Linked DNA regions of Cyanobium sp. PCC 7001. Each later gene encodes a partner of the first gene's protein in a complex. Links are inferred from orthologs where the notes say so. Each region holds a gene or a part of one and is shown in the gene's direction. Other genes may lie near its edges.

Region 1 (4,604 bases):
GATCTCCAACCGCATCGTCAACGAGGTGAAGGGGGTGAACCGGGTGGTGCTGGACATCACCAGCAAGCCCCCGGGCACGATCGAGTGGGAGTGAGACCCCGGTAGCCGGCGCCATGGGCCTCCGTTACCCTCGGGGCCCCATCCAGCTCCGCCGTGACGGCCGCTCCTGCGACATCCAGCGATCCCGACCTGCAGCGCCGTCTGCAGCAGGACAGCATCCAGCTGGGCGGCAAGACCGTCTACCTCAATCCCTTCCTCTACTGGCGGCGTTTCGATGCCAACACCGACCGCTGGCTGCGGGAACCCGGCCAGCTGCCGGAGGAGCAGATCGCCGCGAACCGCCGCCGCTTCTACCCCGAACTCGACTGGGAGCAGCTCGATCCCCAGGAGCGCCTGGCCAAGGACGGGGCGGTGGAGATGTTCCTCAAGAGCCTGGAGCTGATCAGCACCTTCAATCCCGACCTCACGGCCGGCCACCTGCTGGAGGTGGAGCGCAAGATGGCCGTCACCAAGAAGAAGGCCTTCGAGCGCTGGGTGATGAAGGCCCTGCGTCGCCGGCAGCAGGAGGAGGCCCGGGAGCGGAACCGCTTCGAGCGGGACCGCAGCCTGCGGGCCTGGCGCGAGTGGCTGGGACTGGAGGTGACCCGCCAGGCCCTGGTGCCCGTGGCGATGCTGGTGGTGCTGGCCGTGGGCGGCGGCTGGTGGTGGGGCAGCCAGCAGAGCTGCCGGCAGGTGATCGTTGATCCCGGCCTGCCGATGTCGGGCAGCCCCAGCCCCTGAGCCCGCCCCCAGCCCGGGGCGCGGCAGACTGGAGAGGCCCAAGCCTCGAACCATGGCCGCCGATCCGCTCGACAGCCTGCGGCTCACCCTGATGCAGGATGTGTTGCCGCTGGGCCTTGCCGCCGTGGAGCGGGTGCGCAAAGGGGGGCCGCAGGAACTGATCGCCGCCTTCGACGGCTCAACTCCCGATCCCCTGGCCCAGCTGCGCGAGGAGGGTGAGACGGCGGCCACCCAGGTGCGGGAGCAGCTCGATCGGGTCAGCCCCGGCCTCGGCAATCCGGTGATGAAGGTGGAGGTGCGGGATGTGAATCCCGAGCCGGCGGCAGCTCCGGCCCACGACGCCGATCCGGCCGAGCTGCAGCGGCGCCTGGCGGCCGTGGCCGATCGCCTCACCTTGTTGGAGCAGCGGCTGGCCGCAGGCAGGGAGGCGGACTAGGGATGGCCTACGGCCAGGCCGGACGCCACAGCGGCATGGGCCAGCAGCCTGCGCTGCTGCTGGTGGTGGTGCTGCTGTTCAGTGGCGCGATGGTGGCCCGGCTGGCCTGGCTGCAGCTGGTGCATGGCGCCGAGAACCGCGAGCGGGCGGATGACAACCGCATCCGGCTGATGCCGCGCAACCCGATCCGGGGGCGTCTGCTCGATCGCAACGGCCAGGTGCTGGCCACCAGCCGGCTCACCTACAACCTCTACATCCAGCCCCGGGAGGTGTCCGATGCCGCCTGGCCGGACTTGCGGGACCGCCTGGCGGGCCTGCTGGGGCTCCCTGCCAGCGCCCTCGATGAGAGGCGCACCAGCGGCAACAACGCCGAGGGATTCCGGATCCAGCTGGCGGAGGGCCTGCGGCCCGAGCAGGTGCTGCGCTTCCGCGAGCAGGCCAGCGGCCTGCGGGGCGCCGAGGTGGATGTGGACGTGCTGCGCAGCTACCCCCACGGCCGCCTCGGTGCCCATGTGCTCGGCTACACCAGCGGCATCACCGAGGAGGAGTACGCCCGGCTGCGCGACAAGGGGTACCGCATCCGCGACCGGGTGGGCCGCAGCGGTCTGGAGAAGGTGTACGAGACCCACCTGCGCGGCGAGTGGGGCGGCCAGCAGGTGGAGGTGAACGCCGCCGGACAGGTGCAGCGGGTGCTGGGGGACAAGCCGGCCAAGGCGGGCAAGGACCTGCGGCTCACCCTCGATCTTCCCCTGCAACAGGCGGCCGAGAAAGCCCTCGATGGGGTGCGCAAGGGGGCGATCGTGGCGATGGATCCCCAGACCGGGGCCATCCGGGCCCTGGCCAGCCGACCCACGTTCGATCCCAATGTCTTCTCACCTGCGCCCTCCAGCAAGGAGTGGGCGGCGCTCAACGGACCCAACGCTCCGCTGCTGAACCGGGCCTTCCAGGGCTTCCCCCCGGCCAGCACCTTCAAGATCGTCACCTCCGCCGCCGCCCTCGAATCGGGCATCTACAGCCCCGATGACAAGGTGCTGACCACCAACTCCTTCTGCTACGCCGGCCTCTGTTACGGCGACCACGGTGCCCACGGCATGGTGGGCTTCCCCTTCGCGCTGGCAGTCAGCAGCAACACCTTCTATTACCGGGTGGGCCTGAAGATCGGCCCGGATGCCCTGTTCAAGACGGCCCGGCGCCTCGGCTACGGCAGCGTCACCGGCATCGAGCTCACCGAGGAGGAGACCCCCGGTCTGCTGGGGGATCAGGCCTGGAAGAAGGAGGTGCTCGGCGAGCCCTGGACACCGGTGGACACGATCACCTCCTCCATCGGCCAGGGGGCCCTGCTGGTGACGCCGCTGCAGATGGCGCGCCTGTACGCGGCGGTGGCGAACGGTGGCTGGCTGGTCACGCCGCACCTGGTGGAGCGGCCTGTTCCCCGCAGCCGCATCAACCTCAAGCCCTCCACCCTGGCGGTGCTGCAGAAGGGTCTGCGCATGGTGGTGACCGAGGGCACGGCCCGCCTGCTCAACGATCCCAAGCTGCCGCCGGTGTCCGGCAAGACCGGCACCGGCGAGGATCCGCCCCGCCCGGACCATGCCTGGTTCGGTGGCTATGCCCCTGCCGACGATCCCACCCTGGTGATCGTGGCCTTCGGCGAGAACTCCGGGGGCTACGGAGGCACGGTGGCGGCTCCGATGGTGAAGGCGCTGATGACCACCTGGTTCCGGGGCACCACGGCGGCCGCCGCTGCGGGCTGACGCCTGGCGGATGTGTTTCGCCGCTGCCGCTCAGGCCGCCAGTTGCAGCTGGGGCTGGTCCAGCAGCCGGCTGTAGAACCCGCGCAGCTGCCGGGTGGCCGAGGCCCATCCCCAGCGCTCCGCTTCCTGGCGGGCCGCCTGGCGCAGCTGCTGGCGCTCGGCGTCGTCGCCCAGCAGGCGCTGCACCGCCGCCGTCAGGCTGGCGGATCCTCCATCGATGCCGTCCGGGTCGTAGAGACAGCCGTTGATGCCGTCGGTGACGATGTCGGGGATGCCGCCGCGGTTGGCCCCCACCACCGGACAGCCGGCGGCCATCGCTTCCAGCAGCACCAGGCCGAGGGTTTCGGTGCTGCTGGGGAACACGAAGGCATCGCCGCTGGCGTAGGCGCTGGCCAGCTCCTCTCCCGCCAGATACCCCACGAAGGTGGTGGGGGTGCCGGTGAAGACCTTTTCCAGGGTCTGGCGGTGGGGACCGTCACCCACCAGGGCCAGGCGGGCATCCGGCAGGGCATCGAGCACGGGGAGGATGCGCTCGATCTGTTTTTCGGCCGAGAGACGGCCGATGTAGAGCAGCAGCTTGCCGGTGTCGCTGTGGCCCCCCAGCAGCCGCTGGCGCATGCCGGCGTTGCGCAGGGCCGGGCGGAACAGCTCGGTGTCCACGCCCCGCTGCCACAGGTCGGTGTGCTGGATCCCCTTCTCGCTCAGCTCCTGCACCATGGCCGTGGAGGTGCAGAGGTTGAGGCGGGCCTGGTTGTGGGCCGCCTTGAGCAGTTCCCACAGCAGGGGTTCGAGCATGCCCATGCCGTAGTGCTCGAGATACTTCGGCAGGTGGGTGTGGTAGCTGGCCACCAGCGGGTAGCTGCGCGTGCGGGCCAGCCAGATCCCCCCCAGGCCCAGCACGGCGGGGTTCACCACATGGACCAGATCGGGCTGGAACTCCTCCAGGGCCTCCGCCACGGCGGGGCGCGGCAGCGCCAGCTTCAGTTCGGGGTAAAGGGGCAGCGGCATCGCCGGCACGCCCACCACCCGGGCGCCCATGTAGGCCTCGGGTGCCCCCTCGGGACAGAAGATCAGCACCTCATCCCCGAGGGCCACCAGGTGCTGCACCGTCTTGGTGAGGCGGGTGACGATGCCGTCGACCTTGGGCAGGAAGGTCTCGGTGAAGAAGGCGATCTTCAAGGAAGGGGCCGGCTCAGGCGGTCTGGATGGCTGCGGCCTGCCGGCTGGTCCAGGCCGACACACAGGGAATGCGGCTGCGGTCGCAGCGGTCGGCCCAGCGGCGGGCCACATCCACCACTTCCGCCATCAGCCCCTCGTCGAGGGTGGTGGGCTTGAGGCCCAGTTCGATGAAGCAGCGGTTGTCCACGATCAGATCGTTCTCGATCGCCTCCTTGCGGGGGTTGGGGAGGTGGTTGATCGAGGCGCCGGTGAGGGCCGCCACCTTCTCAGCCAGTTGGCCCACCTGGTGGCTCTCGGTCATCTGGTTGAAGATCTTCACCTTCTCGCCCGACTGGGGCGGGTGCTCGAGGGCCAGCTGCACGCAGCGCACCGAATCGCGGATGTGGATGAAGGCGCGGGTCTGGCCGCCGGTGCCGTGCACGGTGAGGGGATAGCCGATCGCCGCCTGCATCAGG
Region 2 (2,899 bases), 520 kb from region 1 along the record:
CCGTGAGCAGCGGCAAGGGGGGCGTGGGCAAGAGCACGGTGGCCGTGAACCTGGCCTGTGCCCTGGCCCGCAGCGGCCTGCGGGTGGGCCTGCTCGATGCCGACATCTACGGACCCAATGCCCCCACCATGCTCGGGGTGGCCGACCGGACCCCGGAAGTGAGTGGGGAGGGAGCCAGCCAGGAGCTGCAACCGATCGAGACCTGCGGCATCGCCATGGTGTCGATGGGGCTGCTGATCGCGGAGAACCAGCCGGTGATCTGGAGAGGTCCGATGCTGAACGGGATCATCCGCCAGTTCCTCTACCAGGTGGCCTGGGGGCAACGCGATGTGGTGGTGGTGGACCTTCCCCCCGGCACCGGCGATGCCCAGCTCACCCTGGCCCAGGCGGTGCCGATGGCCGGTGTGATCGTGGTCACCACGCCCCAGGAGGTGTCCCTGGCCGACGCCCGCCGCGGCCTGGCGATGTTCCTGCAGATGGGCGTGCCGGTGCTGGGGGTGGTGGAGAACATGAGCGGCTTCATCCCGCCCGATGCCCCCGACAAGCTCTACCCGATCTTCGGGCAGGGTGGCGGTGAGCGGCTGGCCCGGGAGGCAGGCGTTCCCCTGCTGGCTGAGCTGCCCCTGGAGATGCCGGTGCGCGAGGCCGGCGACGGCGGCCGCCCCGTGGTGCTGACGGCACCCGAATCGGCGACAGCGCGTGGCTTCATGGCCCTGGCCGGCAAGGTGGCCTCGCTCGCGGCGGTGCCGGCCTGAACGGATGGTGACCCTGCCACGGCGGCGGAACCGGGGCCTGTTCTCGGGGAGCGGAGTGGCGCGACGGCGCCCCCTGGCCAACGTGGACTGGTTCCTCTGGGGTATCCCCCTGGCGATGGTGCTGGTGGCCGGCGTGCTGATCGCCAGCACCCAGCGGCAGGCCAACTATGCCGACTGGTACCAGCACTGGATCACCGGCGCGGTGGGAATGGTGTTGGCTCTGCTGCTGGCCAGGCTTCCTCTGGAGCGGCTGCTGCCATGGAAGTGGCCGATCTTCGCGGCGATGGTGATCAGCCTCATCGCCGTGCGGGTGGTGGGGGTGAGCGCTCTCGGCGCCCAGAGCTGGATCAACATCGGCGGCTTCTACGTGCAGCCCTCCGAGTTCGCCAAGCTTGGCGGCATCCTGCTGCTGGCGGACGTGCTGGCCCGGCACCCGGTGGAGCGACCGGTGGATCTGGTGCGCCCCGTGGCCGTGATCGCCGCCCCATGGCTGCTGGTGTTCATCCAGCCCGACCTCGGCAGTTCGCTGGTGTTCGGCGCGGTGCTGCTGGTGATGCTGTTCTGGGCCGGCATGCCGGCCGCCTGGGTGGTGCTGCTGCTCTCGCCGCTGGTCAGCGCCATCGCCTCGGGGACCGTGCCGTGGCTGCTGATCGGCTGGATTCCGCTGATGGGCTGGCTGGCCTGGACCTCCCTGCCCTGGAAGCGTGTGATGCTGGCGGTGGCCGTGGGAATCCAGGCCCTGTTCGCCGTGCTCACCCCCTGGCTCTGGGAGCACGGCCTGCGGCCTCACCAGCGCGATCGGCTCACCCTGTTCCTCGACCCCGGGCAGGACCCCCTCGGTGGGGGGTACCACCTGCTGCAGAGCACCGTGGGCATCGGCAGCGGCCAGCTCTGGGGCACCGGCCTGATGCAGGGGTCCCTCACCAAGCTGCGGTTCATACCCGAGCAACACACCGATTTCATCTTCAGCGCCCTCGGCGAGGAGACGGGCTTCATCGGCTCGGTGCTGGTGGTGACCGGGTTCGTGCTGCTGATGTGGCGCTTGCTGCAGATCGCCGGCCGGGCACGAACCGATTACGAATCACTGGTGGTGGTGGGAATCGGCGCGATGCTGATGTTCCAGGTGGTGGTGAACATCAACATGACGATCGGACTCGGCCCCATCACCGGAATCCCCCTGCCGTTTCTGAGCTACGGCCGTTCGGCCATGCTGATGAACTTCATGGCGCTGGGGCTGTGCGCCTCCGTGGCCCGCCGGGGCCGTCCCTCCCCGAACCGCTGGTAAGGGGAGGGGCGGATTGGCCAGCCTGCGCGCGCTGCGGCACTGCCTCTGCGAGGGGGTGCCCCCCGGATCCAGCCGTGACGACGGCGTGCGGCGGCAGTGGTGGGCGGCCCTGGCCACCCTTCAGGAGGATTTCCTGCTGGAGCGCGGCAGTCTCTCCGGGCTCTGGCTGGCAGCGCCGCTGCCGGCGCTCTACGAGCCGGACCTGCTGCAGCAGCTTCAGGGATGGGTGTGGACGCCGGCTCCCCTGGATGGGCTGCTGCCGGCAGGGGCCCCGCTGCTCCCCGGCGCCACGGCATCGCGCCAGGCCGGCGCTGATCCGGGCCGGGGATTCCGGCGCCTGCCCCTCGAGCCCGACGACGGCAACGACCCGCTGCTGGTGCTCATCACCCCCCATCTGCAGGTGGCCCTCTGCCTGGATGGGGCGGTCGAGGCCCGGCGCCTGGTGGTGCGGTTCGACGCCGAGGTGCTCTCGCGGGCCCTGACGCTGATCCACGAACGCCTGGAGCGCACCGATCAACCCGCCGCGGCCGAACTGCGGGCAGCCGTGCAGCGCCTGGGCCCCCTGCACAGCGATCCCTCCCTGGGGGAACGGTTCTGGCCGCGGCTGGCGGACCGCCTGGCGACCATCGCTCCCAGCCTCACCCTCCAGCCCATGGTGGCGGAGGCGCGGGCCGATCCCTCCCCAGCCGAGAGCCGGGCCGTGAAGACCGAGCTGGCGCTGCTGGAGGCCCTCACCCACGAGGTGCGCACGCCGCTGGCCACCATCCGCACCCTGATCCGCTCCCTGCTGCGCCGCACCGACCTGCCGGCCGTGGTGCGGCAGCGGCTGGAACACATCGATGGGGAATGCAGCGAACAG

Evidence for each region.
Region 2: the proteins of mrdA (region 1) and rodA are in contact, whole or in part, in a crystal structure (PDB 6PL5), measured with the Thermus thermophilus proteins. The link is inferred for Cyanobium sp. PCC 7001 from one-to-one orthologs. Residues at the interface, in WP_223903432.1 of Thermus thermophilus: Arg4, Ile5, His6, Leu8, Ala9, Phe12, Ala15, Leu16, Leu19, Gly20, Arg22, Ala23, Trp24, Leu26, Gln27, Val28, Tyr31, Tyr34, Leu36, Leu43, Thr45, Asp47, Lys156, Gln157, Gly158, Ser160, Val184, Leu201, Glu202; in WP_223903423.1 of Thermus thermophilus: Phe161, Val165, Phe168, Val169, Leu172, Pro198, Tyr199, Glu202, Tyr211, Arg212, Asp213, Gln220, Val221, Gln223, Ser224, Ile226, Ala227, Ile228, Gly229, Ser230, Gly266, Phe267, Val270, Leu274, Tyr277, Gly278, Leu281, Phe285, Leu289, Arg297.

Annotation. Positions count from the first base shown.
Region 1 is NZ_DS990556.1:2,033,531-2,038,134, forward strand. What follows is about bases 698-3,594. They hold mrdA (penicillin-binding protein 2), read left to right. Parts: upstream 698-1,218; coding sequence 1,219-2,970; downstream 2,971-3,594. Other genes in these bases: CPCC7001_RS10035 (hypothetical protein), read left to right, coding at 698-780; CPCC7001_RS10040 (hypothetical protein), read left to right, coding at 833-1,216; CPCC7001_RS10050 (glycosyltransferase family 1 protein), read right to left, coding at 3,001-3,594. In the rest of the region: guaA (glutamine-hydrolyzing GMP synthase), read left to right, coding at 1-94; more of CPCC7001_RS10035, read left to right, coding at 154-697; more of CPCC7001_RS10050, read right to left, coding at 3,595-4,149; CPCC7001_RS10055 (NAD-dependent epimerase/dehydratase family protein), read right to left, coding at 4,163-4,604. UniProt on the Escherichia coli protein: Catalyzes cross-linking of the peptidoglycan cell wall. Responsible for the determination of the rod shape of the cell. Is probably required for lateral peptidoglycan synthesis and maintenance of the correct diameter during lateral and centripetal growth.
Region 2 is NZ_DS990556.1:1,518,577-1,521,475, forward strand. Bases 77-2,899 are described here. They hold rodA (rod shape-determining protein RodA), read left to right. Parts: upstream 77-759; coding sequence 760-2,040; downstream 2,041-2,899. Other genes in these bases: CPCC7001_RS07570 (Mrp/NBP35 family ATP-binding protein), read left to right, coding at 77-755; CPCC7001_RS07580 (sensor histidine kinase KdpD), read left to right, coding at 2,054-2,899. In the rest of the region: more of CPCC7001_RS07570, read left to right, coding at 1-76. UniProt on the Escherichia coli protein: Peptidoglycan polymerase that is essential for cell wall elongation. Also required for the maintenance of the rod cell shape. Functions probably in conjunction with the penicillin-binding protein 2 (mrdA).